DNA from 2 places in the Lysinibacillus sp. NPDC097231 genome. Region 1 is predicted to be linked to the other one. Evidence: riboswitches for the same ligand, from Rfam matches in the RefSeq annotation. Region 1 holds a riboswitch; the other holds the start of a gene.
What was found. Region 1 has a riboswitch for lysine ahead of ACIQXF_RS06300 (aspartate kinase). Riboswitches for the same ligand answer to the same signal wherever they lie in the genome.
Positions count from the first base shown of each region.

Region 1 (4,520 bases):
AGAGGAATTCTTAACATTTGTTGGACGATTTTATGACAAGCTAGAGCACATTAAGCCAAAGGAAATTTTTATTCCACAGTCCATTGATGCGGCAATTTTAACAGAACTACTAGATGTGAAGGTGCTGACACCAAAGCGTGGACAAAAAAAGGAGCTTGTTGATTTAGCAACTAAAAATGCTGAAATTGCAGTAGCGGCTAAGTTCCAGCTTATTGAACGTCAGGAAGAACGAACAATAGGAGCTTGTGAGGCGCTTGGTGAAGCTATGAGTATTTCTACACCTTTACGAATCGAAGCTTTCGATAATAGTCATATGCATGGGACAGATGCTGTATCAGCGATGGTTGTATTTGTCGATGGGAAACCTGCAAAGAAGGAGTATCGAAAGTACAAAACACGCACAGCTGCTAAGCATGACGATTACGGGGCAATGCAGGAAGTAATACGTCGTCGTTACACGCGTGTATTAAAAGAAGGATTACCATTGCCAGATTTAGTGCTAATAGATGGCGGGAAGGGGCAAATGGAAGTCGCGCGAGAAGTATTAGAAGATGAGCTCGGCCTAGTCATTCCGATTGCCGGATTAGCAAAAGATGAAAAGCATAATACGTCACAGCTATTATTTGGTGATCCGCCTCAAGTCATTGCCTTAAAGCGTACAAGTGATGGATTTTATTTATTGCAACGAATTCAGGACGAGGTACACCGCTTTGCGATTACCTTCTTACGTCAACAGCACGAAAAGCATGCCATTCAATCTGTACTTGATCATATCGAGGGTATTGGTCCAAAGCGAAAACAGCAATTACTTAAGCATTTTGGCTCTGTCAAAAAAATTCGTGAGGCAAGTGAGCTGGCATTGCAGGAGGCTGGAATGCCTGCAAATCTAGCTAGCAATATATATACCTATTTTCATTCAGCAGATAGTTTTTTGTAGCGAAAGCAAAGCGTCAGCTACAGAAGACTCCCGCCTCTAAATGTGGTGAGAAAAAGTAGATAGATTTCCTTTTCCAAATACCTACTGAAATAGTGGAACTCAGTCTAAGAACGGAACGCCACGTCCTGTGGCAATTTATCTGTGCGAAAGCGAAGCGACAGCAACACGGTTTTATCTGTGCGAAAGCGAAGCGACAGCAACATGGTTTTATCTGTGCGAAAGAGAAGCGACAGCAACATGGTTTTATCTGTGCGAAAGCGAAGCGACAGCAACAACAACACACGACTGAGTGACCAACATCACGTTGGCCCAATGCCTCCGGCGGATGTCACGGATTTTCAAAGGAGGCCTGCACGAGGGCCGACACGATGTCGGTCATTTCGGTAATGCCACAGGACGTGGCGTTTTTACCGATGTAGGTCAGTTAACCGTTGTCACAGGAAGTGACGGTTTTAGGTTAACTTCCTACAAATGGCACAATTCAAAATTCGGACGCAATTTTGCTAAGGCGAAATTGATTTTATACAAGAGACATTGTCAAAGGATTAGACATGTGCTAAGGTTGTATATAACATTGATTACCAATATAACAATGTTATATTCGGCTATGGCTAAACTAAATATATTCACTATTTAAGTGATGATAGAGGCGCAAGGTTCAACAGTAGTACATTGGAGGACGAACAAGTCCAGTGAAAATGTATGAAAGGGGAGCTTGCCGAAGTGGAGCATCGTTGTTTCCGATGCTGTACTGGTTTTGCATTTAAGAGATGTAAGACTGTCGAATCTAAACGTTTCGGAGAGCTATCACACATGCGCAAATTACTTTTATTGTACATGTCTAGGCAGCTTTCACGTTATGTGAGAGTTGCCTTTTTGCTTTTCTTGAGACAAATATTTTTTCACAACAATTAACCTTTATGAGAAATGCTTTGACTAAAGAAGGAGAATGAGAAGGATGGAGAGAATTGTCATAAAATTTGGTAGTGCTACATTAGCATCAACAGAGCAAATTCATGAGATTGCGAAAAAGGCGATTGTAGAAAAGGACAGAGGTTTTGATGTTGTGGTTGTAACTGCAGCAATGGGAAGCACGGCTAAAGAAATAGTAAAGATGGCGCGGCAATTATCAGATGATGTGTCAAAGCGTGAACTTGATGTACTACTTTCAACGGGTTCACAGCTTTCAAGTGCGCTAGTTGCAATTGCTCTTCAGGAAGAAGGATATGATGCAGTGTCATTAACAGGATGGCAAGCAGGTATTCAAACAGAAGATATGCATGTCAATGCACGTATTGATGATATTGATGTTAGTCGAATAGAAGAGCATTTTGCACAGGGACAAATTGTAATCGTTGCTGGGGAACAGGGCATCAATTATTCACGGAATATTACGACGCTTGGTAAAGGTGGAGCAGAAACAACGGCTGTAGCCATCGCAGCAGCATTGAAGGCGGAGCGAGTAGATATTTACACAAATGTGGATGGAGTCTATACGGCTGATCCAAATCAAGTTACCAGGGCACAAAAGCTAAAAGAAATTTCCTATGATGAGATGCTAGAGCTATCCAATTTAGGCTCAAAAATTTTACACCCACGAGCAGTAGAGCTAGCAAAGAAGTTTCAAATCCCAGTTATTATTCGTTCGAGTGAAATAGATACGGTAGGTACTTTATTGAAGGAGGAAGTAGAAATGGAGAAAAATTTAATAGTACGTGGTGTTGCCTTTGAGTCAGATGTTATTCGCCTAACAGTTGGCTATGATGCTTATTCCGATGCTTCGTTAGCAGATATATTCACAATACTTGCAGAAAATCGGATAAACGTAGATATAATCGTACAAGCAATAATTGATGGCTTGAAACCGACAGTATCGTTTACCATTTTGAAAGAGGAATTTGCAGAAGCATTACGTGTTCTTGAAGACAGTAAAGTATCACTAGGGTTTAGTTTTGCTGATTTTGAAATCGGCTTAGCAAAAGTCTCTATTATTGGCTCAGGGATGGCGTCTAATCCAGGTGTCGCTGCTCGAATGTTTGATCGATTACGTCGTGAAGGTATTCCAGTAAAAATGGTCAGCACATCTGAAATAAAAGTGTCTGTCGTTGTACCTCAGGACGAAATGATTCGTGCAGCAAATGCATTACACGATGAATTTAATTTAGAACAAGCGCTTTACATTTAACTTCTTTCAGCTTTTGGTAGAGAAAGCGAAGCGACAGGTACAGAAATTGATTCATGAATAGGATGTGTCAGTAAATGGCATATCCTATTTTTGTTTACATCTTTTTAATACTTTATCCAATTTTATTGTTATATAATAAAATGTATGACATGTTTTACCAAGGAAAAGGTGGGAATTTGTATGGCGTTATTCGGTTTATTTCAAAAGCCAATAGATGAAAGCGTTGAGACACACAACGCTTTAGAAATACAAATATTAAAAAAGAGAGTTCTTGAATTGGAACTTGAGCAGGAAACCATTGATGTGAAAAATGCGATATTAGACTTCGTACTAGCACATATGGAGTTGATTAATTGTCAAACGACTTTAAAGGTTCAAAGTGTCTCGGCGAGAGTAGGGGATATTTCAGCAATGAGTGAAGAAATGTCGTCAAATACAGAAGAGATTCTTGCGGTCGAGCAAAATGTTAATGCAAATATTCAGGAAATAAAACAGCATTCGATATTACTTGTTGAAGAAATGGAAACATCCATCACAAAAGGAGAAATGGTTCAGGAGTTGTTAGCCGTAGGAGCTCATTCAACAAAACAGTTAAATGATGAAATGACTAAAATGAATGATATTGGTAAAAGTGTAACTGGGATTGCCGATCAAACACAACTACTAGCCTTAAATGCCTCAATTGAAGCAGCACGTGCTGGTGAGCATGGAAAGGGTTTTAATGTTGTTACGATGGAAGTAGGGAAGTTAGCCAACAGCTCGAAAAATTCATTGCAAGAAATGACGAACATTCGATCATTCATAGATAAGAAGGTGCAAAATACTATAACAAATATCGAACAAGTCGAACATTACTTCACTGACTTTTTAAATATAATGAAGGACAATATTGCTAATCTAACCGTAACAAGTAAAAATATTGAAGAAGCAGCGCACGGAATTCATCAAATAACTGCTGCATCAGAAGAAAATGTTATAGCTATAGATCGTTTAGCAGTAACAACGACGGAATTATCACACACAAGTGACTTCTCGGATATTATACAGAACCAAGTATCTGAAATGTTAAAGGCTATTGTACCGACAATTCGAAAGCCCTTAGAGCAAACAGTAGTTAGCCAATTGGCAGCTAGATTAATGGATCATGCTAGTTTTTTACGATATGCTATTCAAAAGGCTGGACATAAAGAAACTTTAAAAACGCATCATCAATGTGCGTTCGGGAAATGGTATTATGGGAATTTTGAGCAATATCAGAATTTACCAGAGTATCTTCATATAGAAAAACCTCATGAATTAGTACATACGGCAGCGCAAAAACTAGTGAATGAACTGTCAATTATTAATTTAGAAGAAATGATTCAACATTCACTTAATATTTTAGAAGCCTTTATTTCG
Region 1 covers NZ_JBIWDH010000006.1:128,874-133,393, reverse strand. Annotated here, with positions in the region: gene uvrC (excinuclease ABC subunit UvrC) at 1-937, shown strand, start outside; gene ACIQXF_RS06305 (hypothetical protein) at 1,030-1,230, shown strand; lysine riboswitch at 1,574-1,752, shown strand; gene ACIQXF_RS06300 (aspartate kinase) at 1,896-3,122, shown strand; gene ACIQXF_RS06295 (methyl-accepting chemotaxis protein) at 3,303-4,520, shown strand, end outside.

Region 2 (4,520 bases), on a different contig from region 1:
AATTCACATATTCATCTTTAGAAGCTCTCATTGAGCACAAGAACAGTATCATTACCACGACAACAAAGAGCCAGCCAGCGATGTTCCAGCCACCAAATAAGTCGTGCAAATATCCAAATAAGATTGGACCAATAGCGGCAAATAAATAACCTAATGATTGTGCAAAGCCTGACAAATCAGCCGCTTCAAAAGCAGTACGAGTACGTAGTGTAAAGAACATCATTGCTAAAGCAAATGAAGCCCCTCCTGCTAAGCCTAGAAGCACCATCCACAACACTGCGAGGCTTGTCCATTCCATAACTACCCCGATAAAGCCAACTAAATAAAATGATGTAAACATTAATACAAGAGGTCGTTGAGATGTCATTTTACTAGCAATAATAGGCACAACTAAAGCCATGGGAACCTGTGAAAACTGCATGATGGAAAACATCCAGCCTGCACGATCCGCAGGTAATCCTTGTGCGATATATATTTCAGGAATCCAAGCTGCGGTCGTATAGAATAATAATGATTGTAAGCCCATAGCGCCTGTTACTGCCCAAGTAACAGGTGATTTCCATAATGGTTTACGAGCTTTCATAGTCTTAACAGTTGGTTCAGGTTTATTAAATTTCAACTGTGGAATCCAAATTAAAATGGTTAACACTACTAGGACAAGCGCAATTGCCAATGCACCTTGCCAGCCAAGCGACGAATTGGCAATCGGGTAGCTAATACCAGCACCAAGTCCGGCTGTTAAATTCATCGACATTGTAAAAAATGCCATCAGTAAACCTACATGATAAGGGAATTTCAATTTAAGCAATCCTGGAATGAGCACGTTGCCAAATGAAATGGCTATTCCAATTAGCATAGTACCGAACACGAGTAAACTTGTCGTACCAAGAGAGCGAAGTACGATCCCCAATGCTAAAAGAATAGTAGATAAAAATAATGTTAATTCTAGCCCCAATTTACGTGCGACAATTGGTGCGAATGGCGAAATAACCGCAAAGGCTAGCAACGGGATAGTTGTTAGAAATCCCGCTAATACGTTGGATATACCTAAATCTTCACGGATAAAGGCAATAATAGGTCCAACAGCTGTTAATGGCATTCGTAATGTTGAGGCAATACATATAACGCCAATGACTAATAATAAGGTTGTACCTTTCCAGCTAATTTCCCTGCTAGGATTAGTAGTAGAATGTTCATGAGTAGTCAAAATAAATCCCCCCTGTAAGAACAATTATAATTGAACCACTATATCACTTTACCACATCATTAAAAATAGTAGAAAATTCATAAAATACGGAACATTACTCTGATTATTGAAATGTCATAGGTCGTATGATAAACTAGTACACATCATAAATTTAATATTTATATGCCTCATGTTTGTATTGAGGTAGAGGTCGCGATATTTAAGAGTATGCTAATGGAAATGACAAGCATTAGAGATATTAGTTGAAAGGAAATATCGCCGAAGTATGAGGGGACTTGAAACCCTCATGCTGGGGCTGTCTCCGAAAGGAACAGAACTGTCACGTTTGGATAACGTGTTGTGCTATCAATTTTTTTAGAACTGAGGATTAACTTAGCCATCACAGTGTTCATGTGATGGCATTTTTTTGCCTCTTAAATAGGAAGGAAGCTTATAGTGAGTGAAATAAAAGTAAATCAGCTCGGCCATAAGGCGCCTAAGCTGAAAAAAGAATTAAAAAGCCGTCATATTACAATGATTTCATTAGGCGGTACAATCGGTACAGGATTGTTTTTAGCCAGTGGTGGTGCCATTGCAAATGCTGGCCCTGGCGGTGCACTGCTCGCCTATGCATTAATCGGTATTATGGTGTACTTTTTAATGACGAGCTTAGGAGAAATGGCAGCCTATATGCCATCATCAGGCTCATTTAGTACGTATGCGACAAAATTTGTAGATCCAGCTTTAGGTTTTGCACTTGGCTGGAACTATTGGTATAACTGGGCAATCACAATTGCAGCAGAAATTGCAGCTGTCTCATTAATTATGAAATATTGGTTCCCAGATAGCTCATCAGCACTTTGGACAGTTTTATTTATTGCCGTTGTTTTAACGTTCAACCTATTATCAGTAAAAAGCTATGGTGAAAGTGAATATTGGTTTGCAATGATAAAGGTTGTAACTGTAATCATTTTTATTATCATTAGTTTCTTAATGATTTTTGGCATTTTAGGTGGAAACGCTCCAGTAGGTTTTACGAATTTCTTTATTAGTGACGGACCATTCCACGGTGGCTTCCTTGCTACTTTCGGAATTTTCCTGGCAGCCGGCTTCTCGTTCCAAGGGACAGAACTGCTTGGAATAACAGCAGGTGAAACTGATGAGCCTGGTAAAAATATCCCGAAGGCTGTTAAATCAGTTTTCTGGCGAATTCTTTTATTCTATATTTTGGCGATTGGTGCAATTGGGATGCTAATTCCATTTACAGACGAACGTTTATTATCAGAAGATATTGCTGTATCACCATTTACACTGGTATTTGATAATTTAGGAATTGCCTTTGCTGCTTCATTAATGAATGCTATTATTTTAACGGCTATGCTGTCAGCAGGGAATTCTGGGCTCTATGCGTCTTCACGTATGCTTTGGCAATTAGCCGTGGATGGACATGCGCCAAAGATTTTCATGAAATTAAGTCGTCGAGGTATTCCAATCTATGCTCTAACGGCAACATTAGCTGTAGGCTGCCTAGCATTTTTAGCTTCATTCTTTGGTGACGGTGTGGTCTATATATGGCTCCTAAATGCCTCTGGGATGTCTGGATTTATTGCTTGGCTTGGTATCGCATTTAGTCACTATCGTTTCCGTCGAGCTTTCGAAGCGCAAGGCTTGGATCCAAAATTGCTACCGTATAAAGCAAAGCTATACCCATTCGGTCCGCTATTTGCCTTTACAGTTTGTATGATTGTTGTTATTGGACAAAACTACAATGCCTTTATGGGTGATAAAATAGATTGGTATGGAGTCCTTGTCTCATATATCGGGATTCCGCTGTTCTTACTATTATGGCTTGGCTATAAAATCAAGCATAAAACAAAAATGCTTCCTTTAGAGCAATGTGATTTAAAAGTAGAATAATAAGTAAAAAAGCTGTCCTGAGAGCCAAAAAAAGGCTACAGGGCAGTTTTTTTTGATTTATTATGAAGTCGTGGTTATGCACCGAAACCCCTTACACCCATAACTGTTATTATTAGTCCATAGCTTACACCGATAAGTAAAATGACGGATAGACCCAAATATTTAGAAACGCCTTTTTCTTTTGATTTAATCCCCAATATACCTAAATAGATACTTATTATCCAGAGTAGAGCACCTAAATAAAAGTAAATTCCAAGAATGCCGTTTTTGCTTAACGAACATACGTAAAATAATAAAAGCCCGATAATACTAAGAGTAATAGAAAATAATCCGTAATTTTTGGAAGTCATTTTATCGGTCCTTTCTAAAAAATTGATTTACTAATAAGAATATACTGGTTAATTCTAGAGTTTACAAATTTGTACAGAAGTGTACTCAGGACCACTAAGGGAATATTAAAAAGGTGCTTTAGTTTTCTAATGGTTCTCTTCTTTGGGTATATAACCTTAATATGGTAAGCTGTTATAAAAATGAGTTATCACAAAATTTTTAAGATGCCATTTGTTAAAATGTATACCGTGTATATAAGTTGATCGAAAGTGAAGCGACAGCCAAAACGCGCAGCCGGAACGGAAATCAACTCCTAGTTGTGGTGATGATCCATAGAAATGACGAGATCTATATAAACGGCTTTATGTTGGGAAGAGGTGCATGAAAGTGCAAAAGCATATTTTACTCGTAGAAGATGACGAAGCCATTCGTGAAATGGTAGAAAACTATTTAACGATGGAGGGGTTCCTTGTTACCTCCGCAGTTAATGGAGAAGAAGCATTACAAAATTGTTTAAATAATTCCTATGATTTAGTGATCTTAGATATTATGATACCAAAACTGAATGGATTAGAAGTTTTAAAAATAGTACGGGAACAGGCATCACTGCCAATCATCATTATGTCTGCGAAGGATAGTGATGTGGATAAAGCGTTAGGGTTAGGATTAGGGGCAGATGATTATATTGCCAAGCCGTTTTCCATGTTAGAATTTTCAGCACGGGTAAAAGCTGCCATAAGAAGAGCTACAAAATACTCCAATCAAGTAGATAACAAGAAAGATGTATTAGTGATAGATAGCTTAACGATTGACATTGTGAATTTTTCAGTTGAAAAGAACGGACAAAAGGTGAAGCTCACTTCAAAGGAATTCGCCCTTTTAAAGTTATTCGTCACAAATCGAAATCGTGTTTTCACAAAACAACAAATTTATCAACTGATTTGGAATGATGCTTACTATGGAGACGAAAATATTATTAATGTACATATAAGAAGACTACGCGAAAAAATGGAAGACGATCCATCCAATCCTCAATATATTAAAACTCTTTGGGGAATTGGCTATAAATTTGAAGGATAAACCTATG
Region 2 covers NZ_JBIWDH010000027.1:3,182-7,701, forward strand. Annotated here, with positions in the region: gene ACIQXF_RS15810 (CynX/NimT family MFS transporter) at 1-1,207, opposite strand, end outside; lysine riboswitch at 1,384-1,560, shown strand; gene ACIQXF_RS15815 (amino acid permease) at 1,721-3,103, shown strand; gene ACIQXF_RS15820 (response regulator transcription factor) at 3,821-4,513, shown strand; gene ACIQXF_RS15825 (sensor histidine kinase) at 4,518-4,520, shown strand, end outside.
Region 2: linked by a shared signal. The riboswitch ahead of ACIQXF_RS15815 (amino acid permease) and the one ahead of ACIQXF_RS06300 (aspartate kinase) in region 1 are both predicted to bind lysine.